One region of the Blautia sp. AF32-4BH genome, then DNA from elsewhere that is predicted to be linked to it. Evidence: predicted binding sites of a transcription regulator. Region 1 holds the regulator's gene; the other holds the start of a gene.
The links. Region 1 encodes NrdR, which represses ribonucleotide reductase genes. Its sites were predicted from a motif close to CACAANATNTTGTG; they were not measured.

Region 2: a site for NrdR is predicted at 1,635-1,648, ahead of nrdD (anaerobic ribonucleoside-triphosphate reductase). Genes of this name have one in related genera too.

Annotation. Positions count from the first base shown of each region.
Region 1 is NZ_QTVL01000001.1:36,944-42,493, reverse strand. It holds gene DWZ44_RS00255 (citrate/2-methylcitrate synthase) at 1-520, opposite strand, end outside; gene DWZ44_RS00250 (DUF3786 domain-containing protein) at 651-1,286, opposite strand; gene nrdR (transcriptional regulator NrdR) at 1,301-1,753, opposite strand; gene DWZ44_RS00240 (YlmC/YmxH family sporulation protein) at 1,896-2,147, shown strand; gene DWZ44_RS00235 (acylphosphatase) at 2,148-2,453, opposite strand; gene DWZ44_RS00230 (GNAT family N-acetyltransferase) at 2,481-3,647, opposite strand; gene DWZ44_RS00225 (heavy metal translocating P-type ATPase) at 3,841-5,550, opposite strand, start outside.
Region 2 is NZ_QTVL01000015.1:36,305-41,854, forward strand. It holds gene nrdD (anaerobic ribonucleoside-triphosphate reductase) at 1-1,613, opposite strand, end outside; gene dapF (diaminopimelate epimerase) at 1,785-2,633, opposite strand; gene DWZ44_RS14960 (hypothetical protein) at 2,839-4,164, shown strand; gene trxB (thioredoxin-disulfide reductase) at 4,224-5,144, shown strand.

The DNA.
Region 1 (5,550 bases):
TGCACTGGCGAAGCACATTCGGAAGGGAGGTATCATCTGCGTGGTTGTCGTACGCGTACAGGGTCAGAACGCTTCGGGACAGAGTGTTCATCATGTCCTTGGTCGGCGCTTTCATAACAACGTCACGCACAAAGTTCTTCGGCAGGGACTGCTGCTGTTTTAAAATCGTCTTAAAATGCTTAAGCTGCTCTTCATTCGGCAGATTTCCAAACAGGAGCAGATAAGCGACTTCTTCAAATCCCATACGGTTTTCACTCAAAAATCCCTGGGTCAGTTTTTCCACGTTGATGCCGCGGTAGTACAGACGTCCGTCACACGGTGTTTTGACGCCGTCAATGATATCCGAAGACACAACGTTTGAAATCTGTGTCAGTCCCGCAAGGACGCCAACGCCGTTGACATCGCGCAGTCCGCGTTTTACATCGTATTGCCCATACAGCGAAACATCCATTTTGGAGTTATCCAGACAGATGTTTGTCAGTTCCTCTATTTCCGGTGTTACTTTCATGCTAAAAGCCATATGCATTCCCCTTTCTCTTCTCTTTTTTTACTCACTTTCGCTCATTATAGCATTAAACCAAGGGATTCGTATACTGAAATTTTTATAAACATTCGAAAAATTTTCGTAAGATTTTGTCTCACAAAAGGTATCAGGCTTCTGTTTTACATGCATCGAAGGCTTGATCCAGTGCGTCCAGGAAATCTCCCATCACGTAATACAGCGTCTCAAACCGCAGATAATCGAGGACGTTTTCATCCCACATAAACTTCAGCACCGGCGGGAATTCCTCATCGGACTCCCAGAACTGGAAGACGAGCGGCAGAAACGGAAAGACATGAAAAACAAAAGCAGCGTCTCCCGGGAAATATGGTTTTCCGCCAAGGGAAACGCATGCTTTTTTCAGCTGTTCCACATGCCCGTCATACCGTGCGGCGCGGCTGTCGTGAACGCCGGACGCAATCGTGCGGCCTTTGATCGTTCCCTTTAAGGAATTGGTACGCGCATACGTGCCGGCGAGCACAATCTCCTTCTTTCCGCAGCAGAGCAGGTCGAAAATCGTCAGCGTCTCATTGAAACTGCCCTGATGTACATGAAGAAAATGGTCTTTTGATCCCTCTACAACGCCGGTATGGCGGTTCACTCTCCATTCTTCAAAAAGATACGGCACATAGAAATAATCGCCATCAAACGCAAAGCCATACTTTCCTTCGATCTCCTTCTGATCGTATGTCAGAAAACGTTCCTGCATCTGATCACGCATTTTAATATAGTTCGACACTTCCATTTTTTTGCCTCCCGCTATTTGTCGAGCATCTTTTTCAGCTCGTCCATGAACGTGTTGACGTCCTTGAACTCACGGTAAATCGACGCAAAGCGGACGTACGCCACCTGATCCAGGTCTTTTAAGTAATGCATGACCTTCTCTCCGATCACAGAGCTTGGAATCTCGCGTTCCTCGCCGTTGAAAAGCTCCGTCTCCACCTTGTTGACCATCTCGTTGATCTTCTCGGCGGACACCGGCCGTTTGTGGCAGGCGCGCAGGATACCGGTCTCGATTTTCGAGCGGTCATACTGCTCGCGGTTCATATCTTTTTTGATGACGATCAAAGGGATCGTCTCCACTTTTTCGTATGTCGTAAAGCGTCTGCCGCAGACATCGCACATCCGGCGGCGGCGGATCGCATTGCTGTCTTCAATCGGGCGTGAATCCACAACCCGGGTATTATCCTGATTACAAAATGGACATCTCATATCTTTCGTCCTCGTTTCTAAATAAGTATTTCGGAAAGTTTTCTACTTTTACAGTATACGCATTTTTCCGTGAAATTCAAGTCAACTGCAGCAACATTTTCGCATATGTTTTTCCATAGGAATCAGTAAAAAGGAGCACCGCATGCGCGTTGTAGATCTCCGCCAGAAAGAAGTTATCAATATCTGCACCTGCAAAACGCTCGGCTGTCCGATTGATGTGGAATTCAATCCAAAAACGGGACATCTTACCGGACTCGTTCTTCCGGGTCCTGTGAAATTCTGCGGCTTTTTCTGCCACGGCGAGGATTTTGTGATCCCATGGGACCGCATCTGCCAGATCGGCAACGATATCATTCTCGTCGAAATTCCGGAAAAAGAGAAAAAACAGCCCTGATCAACGGATATGAAAACCGAATTCCGATTCCAGCGGAATCTTCGTCCATTTTGCATCCGTGATTTCGATGTAGCTGGAGGTGCGGATCCTTTTGATCATCTCCGTGATCGTCTCCTCATCACCCTGCACCTCCATCTCCACCGTCTCATCCCAGCAGTTTCTCACCCAGCCTGTCAGCCCGAGCTGGTAGGCAGCATAATACGCCCGGTAACGGAACCCCACGCCCTGCACCTGGCCGTAGAAAATCACATGGTACCGGATTTCTTCTTTTTCGTCTCTTCTGTCTCGTTTCGCTGTCTCGTTCATATTTCTCTGCCTCCCAACAGTCATTGCCTAAAATTCGTCTGCCGTCGCACAGTACAGCGGAAGCGGGAACCAGTCGGATGGAATGTTCTTCCAGATTTCAGATGGAACCTTGCTTCCCTTACTTGCCAGCGGTGAAAGAAGCAGTTCCTGCGCCTGCTCCCGGTTGAGTACATCTGCCCCCGGATGGGCTTCCCGTGTCACGGTCACAGTTCCATCTTTTACCGTCACGGTCAGCGGCTGTCCCTCCAGTACGGCAGACCACGTTCCATCGCTGATGCCCATCGTCTCTGCTTTCATGGTCAGCATTGCCTCGATGACGTCTGCAAATTGGAAAATACGGTACATCGCGGAACCGCAGCGCTCTTTTGTGAAGCTTTCGCAGACTTCCGATAACGCTGCTGCTTTTCCGGTCTCATACACCGGAATGGAAATGAAAAGAGAGTCAAGCGCATTTTCTTTTAAATAAGCGGCAAGTGCAGGAACGAAATCCTGTTCCTCCAACACTTCTGCTTCCACAACCTGGTTTCCGCCGCAAAGTGCCAGATATCCGATCCGCTCACCGTTTTTCCAGATTGCAATTGCCTGCTCGCCGAACGTTTTCAGGCAGGCTTTCACATCCTCTCTTACCACGTAAAGCGGTTTTTCCTCATTCAGCTTCTTTGCAAAGGCTGCCGCCTCTTCGTCCGCTTCGCCGTTTTCCGGAAACAGCGGCGCAAAGGTGTAAGCGGAGAGTTCCCCGTTTTTCCAGGTATGGCGCACATTTGCCACATCCAGGTAAAACGTGTATTTTTCACTTCCCGGCGTAAAGCCAAAGTAGGCATACCGCTGTCTCTGGCCGTCCAGTGCCAGAAGATCACACGTTCCTTCCAGATCCGTAATCCAGTCGCCAAGAAGACGCTTCATGTGGCCTTCGCCCCTTGCCTTTGGATGCACGGAAACGCTTCCCACATATCCTGCGCGGAGCAGCTTACCCCCTGCTGCCATTTGCTGCGGAAGCACCGCAATCTCGGCCCGGAGTCTGCCGTTTTCCGCAACAGCGACGCGGTGGATCCGTGCCATTTCCGGTCCTGCCTGATAAACCCTTGGAATTAACTGCTCAAAGTCGTGCGGACGGTGTGCCGTGCTGAACACGTAGTTTGCAAGTTCGATGCAGTCCTCCCACTCTTCCGGCTTTGCAAGTCTGTACTCTGTCATAATGTAAAAACCTCCTGATCCTAAAAACCCTTTTGTTTTTGCTCTTCTTTTTCTCTATCCTAACGGATTTTTGTCCTTTTGTCACGAAAATTCCGAACAAATTGCAATATTTTTGCTATATCTGGTAAAAAAAAGAAACGCGCCCGGAAATTTTCATTCCAGGCGCGTTTCCCTTTTCTCAACGTTTCCTGTTTTACTGGATTCCTTTTACGGTGTAATCCTGTGCCTCTACGGCTGTTTTCAGCACATCGTCTGATACAGGAGCTGTCAGTGTTACAACGGCTGTTCCTTTTTCATGGCTTACTTCTGCGGATGCAACACCCTCGATTGCCTCAAGTGTTTTCTTCACTCTTGCCTCGCAGTGGCCGCACATCATGCCCTCGATTGTCATGGTTTTTACCATTCCCTGTTCTGTTGTCATGTTCAGATCCTCCTTTAGAATTTCGTTTTTGATTCTTTTATCTTTTGACGCGTCGTGCATCCGAAACAGATTCAGACGCAGGGCGTTTGTCACAACGCAGAAGCTCGAAAGGCTCATCGCCGCCGCACCGAACATCGGGTTCAGCTTCCAGCCGAACAGCGGGATCCATACGCCCGCAGCCAGCGGAATACCGATGATATTGTAAATGAAGGCCCAGAACAAATTCTCGTGAATGTTCCTGAGGGTCGCACGGCTTAAGCGGATCGCTGCCGGTACATCGGAGAGGCGGCTCTTCATCAGGACAACGTCTGCCGCATCGATCGCGATATCGGTTCCTGCTCCGATGGCAATACCGATATCCGCACTGGTCAGAGCCGGTGCATCGTTGATGCCGTCTCCTACCATCGCTACTTTTCCTTTTTCTTTCAGGCGGCTGATGACCGCTTCTTTTCCATCCGGCAGAACGCCTGCGATGACTTCGTCCACACCTGCCTCAGCGCCGATGGCACGCGCGGTGCGCTCATTGTCTCCGGTCAGCATCACGACACGGATTCCCATATTCTGCAGCTCTTTCACCGCACGCGGGCTGTCCTCTTTGATGACATCCGCAACCGCGATCATACCGAGCATCTTTCCGTCTTCACTGAAGAACAGCGGTGTCTTTCCTTCTTCGGAAAGTTTTGCTGCCTGCTCTTCCATCTGTTTCGAGAGAACCGCTTTTTTCGTAATCAGTGCGCGGTTGCCTCCGCAGAGCTCTTTTCCGTTCCGTTTTGCCACAAGGCCGTTTCCAGGAAGCGCAGAGAAATCACTGACTTCTTCGCGGGCCAGGCCTTTTTCCTCTGCAAGTGCAAGAATCGCACGGGCCAGCGGATGCTCACTTTTCTGCTCCAGTGCAAAGGCACCTTTTAAAAGCTCCTCCTCACTTACACCGTCCGCCGGGACAAGATCGGTTACCTGCGGCTCTCCGCTTGTGATGGTTCCAGTCTTATCGAGTGCAACGATCTGTGTTTTTCCTGTCTCCTCGAGAGAAACTGCGGTTTTGAACATCGTTCCGTGTTTTGCTCCCATTCCGTTTCCGACCATGATCGCAACCGGTGTTGCAAGGCCGAGCGCACACGGGCAGCTGATAACGAGAACGGAAATACCTCTTGCAAGAGCAAAGCTGACGCTCTCTCCTGCAAACAGCCAGATCACAATCGTAGCAAGTGCAATGCAGATAACGGCCGGCACAAAAATACCGGAAACTTTATCGGCCACTTTGGCGATCGGCGCTTTTGTCGCTGCCGCATCGCTGACCATCTGAATGATCTGGGAGAGTGTTGTGTCTTCTCCGACTCTCGTCGCCTCACAGGTCAGGAAACCGGACTGGTTTAAGGTCGCCGCCGATACGCGGTCGCCGGCCTCTTTATCCACCGGAATACTCTCGCCAGTCAGCGCGGATTCGTTGACGGCACTCGTTCCCTCCAGGACAACGCCGTCCAC
Region 2 (5,550 bases), on a different contig from region 1:
TCGTTGATATATTTCAGCGTGTCGAGTGCGAACTGTCCGTCCTCAACAAGAGATTTTCCGTTGTACAGCTCCTGCAGCTCGTTCAGCGCCGTGATACCGAACGATGCGGTCATCGGCTTTAACAGCGGGCGGATCTTGTCGGACGGTTTTAAGTGGCCGCCGTAGAAACCTCCCTCGCAGTAAGCCAGCGGGTTCGTGGATGCACGCATCTCGCCGAGGTAATCGTAGGTCCGTTTGTGCAGATCGCGGATCATCTCGAGGTAGAAGTCGAGCACTTCATGGAAATCGCGGTTCTCGGAACGGGATTTTGCCAGGATCATCGGAAGATGAAGGGAAACGGCTCCGATGTTGAAACGTCCGACAAAGACCGGTTTGTCGTTCTCATCTGCCGGCTCCATGCCTCCGCGCTCGTACCACGGGCTAAGGAAAGCACGGCATCCCATCGGGCTGATGACTCTCTTGTATTTCTTGTACATCTCGGCGATGTAGCCCTCGCCGCTCATCGACAGCCAGTCCGGATACATGGTTTTAGAGGAACAGTCAAGTCCTGCCTCAAAGACATCTTCTGCGATGCCGCCCTCTCCGTGAATTGCCTTGTCATATAAGAAGACAATTTTCGGGAAGAGCACCGGCTTTTTGTGGCCCTTCTTGCCCTGTCCGTTTTTGTGGACCTCGAGAAGGGAGATGGAAATCATCTTCTCGAACATGCTCGTTCCAAGGCCGAGGGTCACGGTAACGAACGGATAATCACCGCGGGAAGATCCAACAGTGTTCAGTTTATACTCAATTCCCTGCCATCCCTGATCGCACTCTCTTCTTACTTTGTCGATCGCATACTCGATGGCTTTCTCCTGTGCACCCTCCCAGGATGCGTCGGTATATTTCAGGAACTCTTTTACGTAGTAATCATAGCTCTTCTGTGCGTACGGAGCAAGGATCTTGTCCACCTCCGGCACGGTAAAGCCGCCGTACTGCTGTGCAGCGGTGCTGAGGACGATATCGCCCATGACATCAAATGCGGTGTCGAGTGTCTTCGGCTCGTTGTACCAGACATTTCCCATCTCGAAACCGCCTTTTAAAACGTTTCCGACATCGAACAGACAGCAGTTCATGGTATCGAGACGTGCGGACTGGTCGTGGATGTAGATGTAACCGTCCTTACAGGCCTGCAGCTCGTTGCGGTTCATGAAGAACTTGCGGTACAGCTCTTTGTTCAGCTCGTTGAAAATCAGGCTTCGCTTCGTTGCAACGAGGGCGCTGTCGGTGTTGGCATTGCTCTTGTCGCCGATGTAGCGGATGGACTGGCTCTTCGTGTAGACCTCGTCCATCATATGGATAAAATCAGTTTTGTAATTGCGGTAATCGCGGTAGCTTTTTGCCACAGCCGGGTTTACTTTTTCGAGTGCTCCCTCCACGATATTGTGCATATCGCTGATCGGAATTTCGGTCTTTCCAAGGGAATATACGTGCTCGGTTGCGAACTTACAGATAAAGTCAATCTCCTGCTGTGAGAAGGTATACAGGATTCTCTGTGCGGATTTATTTACGGCACGGACGATCTTCTGCGCGTCGAATTCTTCTTTGGTGCCGTCCTTTTTGATAATATAAACCATTGTGGTGTCCTCCAATTCAAACACTATATCTTGTGTGTCCCCCACCCTTTTCTTGTAGCGGGCACCACATATTGTAGCATGTTTCTTTTGAAAAGAAAAGGCATTTCCTGTAAGTTTTTATTTTCAGAATATTGCATACTGCTCTTTCGTGCAGACAGAAATCTGCATTTTTCAAATTCGTTCTGCAAGCGTTCCTTCAAAAACGGTCTCGGCCGGGCCGGTCAGAAGGACCTTATTTTTCGTCCGGTCCCATGTAACGAAAAGCCTGCCGCCGCGCAGTTCTACGGCAGTTTCTCCCTCCGAAACACAGCCGGAAAGCATCGCCGCGACGGCTGCCGCACACGCTCCCGTTCCGCAGGACAGCGTTTCACCGCTCCCACGTTCCCAGACTCTCATTTTTATTGTGTGTTGATCTAAAGTCTGGATAAACTCTGTATTGATACGGTCCGGGAAGCAGGAAAGGTGTTCAAAAGCGGAACCGGTCTTTGCAATGGATATTTTTTCCACATCTTCCACCGGAATCACCGCATGCGGATTTCCCATCGAAAGGCAGGTCATCGTATAATTTTCCCCGCACACGGTAATTTTATGCTCCAGCACATATTCCCCCAGAGAAACAACGGGGATCTGTGCGGCGCGGAATTCCGGCGTTCCCATCTCCACTGTCACCTGACAGATCTTATTCGGATTCTCCCCCGTCTGCAGATGAATCACACGGTTTCCGCTGCCGGTTTCGATAGTCAGCGTCGTTTTTCTCGTCAGCCCATGCTCGTACACGTATTTTCCCACACAGCGGATGCCGTTGCCGCACATCGCGCCCTTCGAGCCGTCGGCGTTGTACATTTCCATCGAAAAATCTGCTGTTTTGGATGCCCCGATCAGAATCAGCCCGTCCGCGCCGATGCCGAAATGGCGGTCACTTACCGCTTTTGCCAGCCGTCCCGGACTCTCCACCCGCTCCTCCATGGCATTTACATAGATATAATCATTTCCGCAGCCCTGCATTTTTGTAAAACGCATACACAGCCTCCTCCCAGACTTCTGCCCTTTCCAGTTCCTTACTAAATATGTATTCCGTACCGCGCTTTTGAAAAACCATTTTTCTCAAATCCGCTTCAGACATTGGAAAACGAAGCGGAATGTGATAGAATAGGGGGAACTGATATCGTTACTTACATGAAGTAACTCTCAAATATTTTTAACCATTTATTATGAGGAGGTTTTGATGAAAAAATACCGTTGGGTTTTAACAGCAGTATTTGCCGCTTTCCTCGTGGGAACGAGCGGCTGCGGAAAGAAAACAGAAACGATTCCGATCACAACCATCAGTCAGAGTACCGACGATGACGACCCCAAAGACAATCTGGCGGCCTCCGGCGATTCCGATGAGATTCCGGAATACGATGTGGATCTCTCGAAGAACCTGAACAGTTTTCAGCTTGCCATCTGGGGCGATACATACGAAGTTCCGGAATCCTACGCGGATTTTACAGCGCTTGGCTGGGTCTACAGCGGCGACGACACAAAGGAAATCCAGCCGGAATCCTTCTCAGAGGGCGAAAGCTTTGAAAAGGACGGAAACCAGATTACCGTCGATATTGCCAATCCGGACACCACGGCAAAGCCAGTGGCGGAATGCCTGATCGGAGGCATTCACATCGATACCTCGACCGCTGAGGGTCAGAATATCTATGTCGGCCTGCCGAACGGCGTCACCCTGCAGCAGTCGCTGATGGAGGATGTGGAAAGCATCTACGGTGCGCCAAAGGACCGTTATGAGGCCGATACCTCTGTGCAGTTCACGTATGAATACGGGCTGTACCAGACGATCACGCTCGGCTTCGATAACGAAACGGGAATTCTGTATTCCCTCGATATGCAGAACTTTACGACCACGGCTGATGCAGAAGCGCTCGATGGTGTCAGCGATGCCACAACACCGGAAGTGGAGGCCTACCAGGCACCGGAAGCCGACAGCAGTAAAATCAACGACTGGACCGTCCGCTTTGACGATGTACTCTATCATCTTCCCGTTCCGGTCAGTGAACTTCTGGACCACGACTGGACCGTCAATACGAAAGAGTCCGATACGGCCGTTTTAAACGGAAAATACGGCTACGTCACGCTGGAAAAGGGCGGTCAGAAGCTTTACTGCACCGTACATAATTACGGCGCGGAGGCGACGACAGTACGCAACTGTTTTGTTACTTCGCTGTACGGCGATCTCGATACGACAAAGATTCCGATTTCAATCACAAACGGCATCACGCTCGGCACTTCCGAGAGCGATTTTCTGGCGAAGGCAGGGGATGCCAAATCAGAAAAAACGGAAAAAGAGGATAGTAACCTGACACTCTACACATTCTATAGTGATGACGAAAAGCTGGACTACACTGAAATCGGCATCGACAACGATCTGAAGCTGGTACGCAGCATCAAGGTGGTTCACAACCAGCCGGAAGCGCCGGAAGAAGAAGCCAAAAAAACTTCCGCGGAAGATTCATCTTCCGTTTCCGACAGTCAGGAACCGTCCGAAACACCGGCTCCGTAACGATACTTTCAGAAAAATGGCTGCATGGCAGCTTACTACAGACGAAAACGAGGATTTTTATGGAAAACTTATACGACGTTATCATCATCGGCTCCGGCCCGGCGGGTCTTTCTGCCGCGATTTATGCGAAACGCGCAAAGCTCTCCTCTCTTACGATTGAGGCAAACTTTGCAAGCGGCGGCCAGGTGCTGAATACCTATGAAGTAGACAACTATCCCGGCCTTCCGGGCATCAGCGGCATGGATCTCGGAAGCACGCTGCGCGCACACGCTGAAAAAATGGGCGCGGAATTTTCCCGTGAGCGTGTGAAGGAGCTTGTTCTTGACGAAGAGATCAAGATTGTCCGCACGAGAAAAAATGAGTATCATGCCAAAACGGTCATTCTTGCAACCGGTGCGGAGCACCGCGCGTTAAATGTACCTGGTGAAAAGGAGCTCTCCGGCATGGGCGTCTCTTACTGTGCAACGTGTGACGGCGCATTTTTCAAAGACAAAACCGTTGCCGTTATCGGCGGCGGCGATGTCGCCGTGGAGGATGCGATTTTCCTTGCCAGAACGTGCAAAAAGGTTTACGTGATCCACCGCCGCGATGAACTGCGGGCAGCCGGTGTTCTCCAGGATGCACTGCTGGCACTGCCGAATGTGGAAATGGTGTGGGATACGGTTGTGGATTCCATCGAAGGAAACGAGATGGTGTCCGGCGTGAAGGTAACGAACAAAAAGGCAGGGGAAGCCGGTGTGATCACGGTAGACGGCGTGTTTATTGCCGTCGGCATCGTTCCGGTCTCCGCACTGATCGCAGGCATCGTAGAAACCGATGAGGCTGGCTACATCAAAGCCGGCGAAGACGGTGTGACGAGCGTGCCGGGCGTGTTCGCCGCAGGCGATGTCCGCACGAAGCAGCTCCGTCAGATCATCACTGCAGCCGCCGACGGCGCGAACTGTGTGACTTCGGTAGAGAAATATCTGATCAGCCACTGATGGCTTCTTTCGAATAGAATACGGCAAAAGCAGGCATTCTTCGTATTGTACGGAGAACTGCCTGCTTTTTTCTGTTTTTCCGTAGTTTCTGAAATCTGAAAAACCTTTCATGTCAGTCGTGTAAAACTTTAAAACCTCTTTTTGTCGAAATTGCACAAAGAAACCGGTTTTTTCCCACACGGGCCAATTTTATAAACATCCCGTCCACAAGTTATCCACATAGTTAACCACCGAAAACATGCCTAAAAACAAGTTATACACCGAGTTATCCACATTATCCACGAAAAACGGTGTGGAAAGCATGTGTTTAAATCTTGCGAAATCAGAACGCGTGTTTTGGTCATAACAGAGAAAACCGTTATTTCGCCAAAAGATTTTATAAAGCACTTGACTTTTTAAGTGTCAA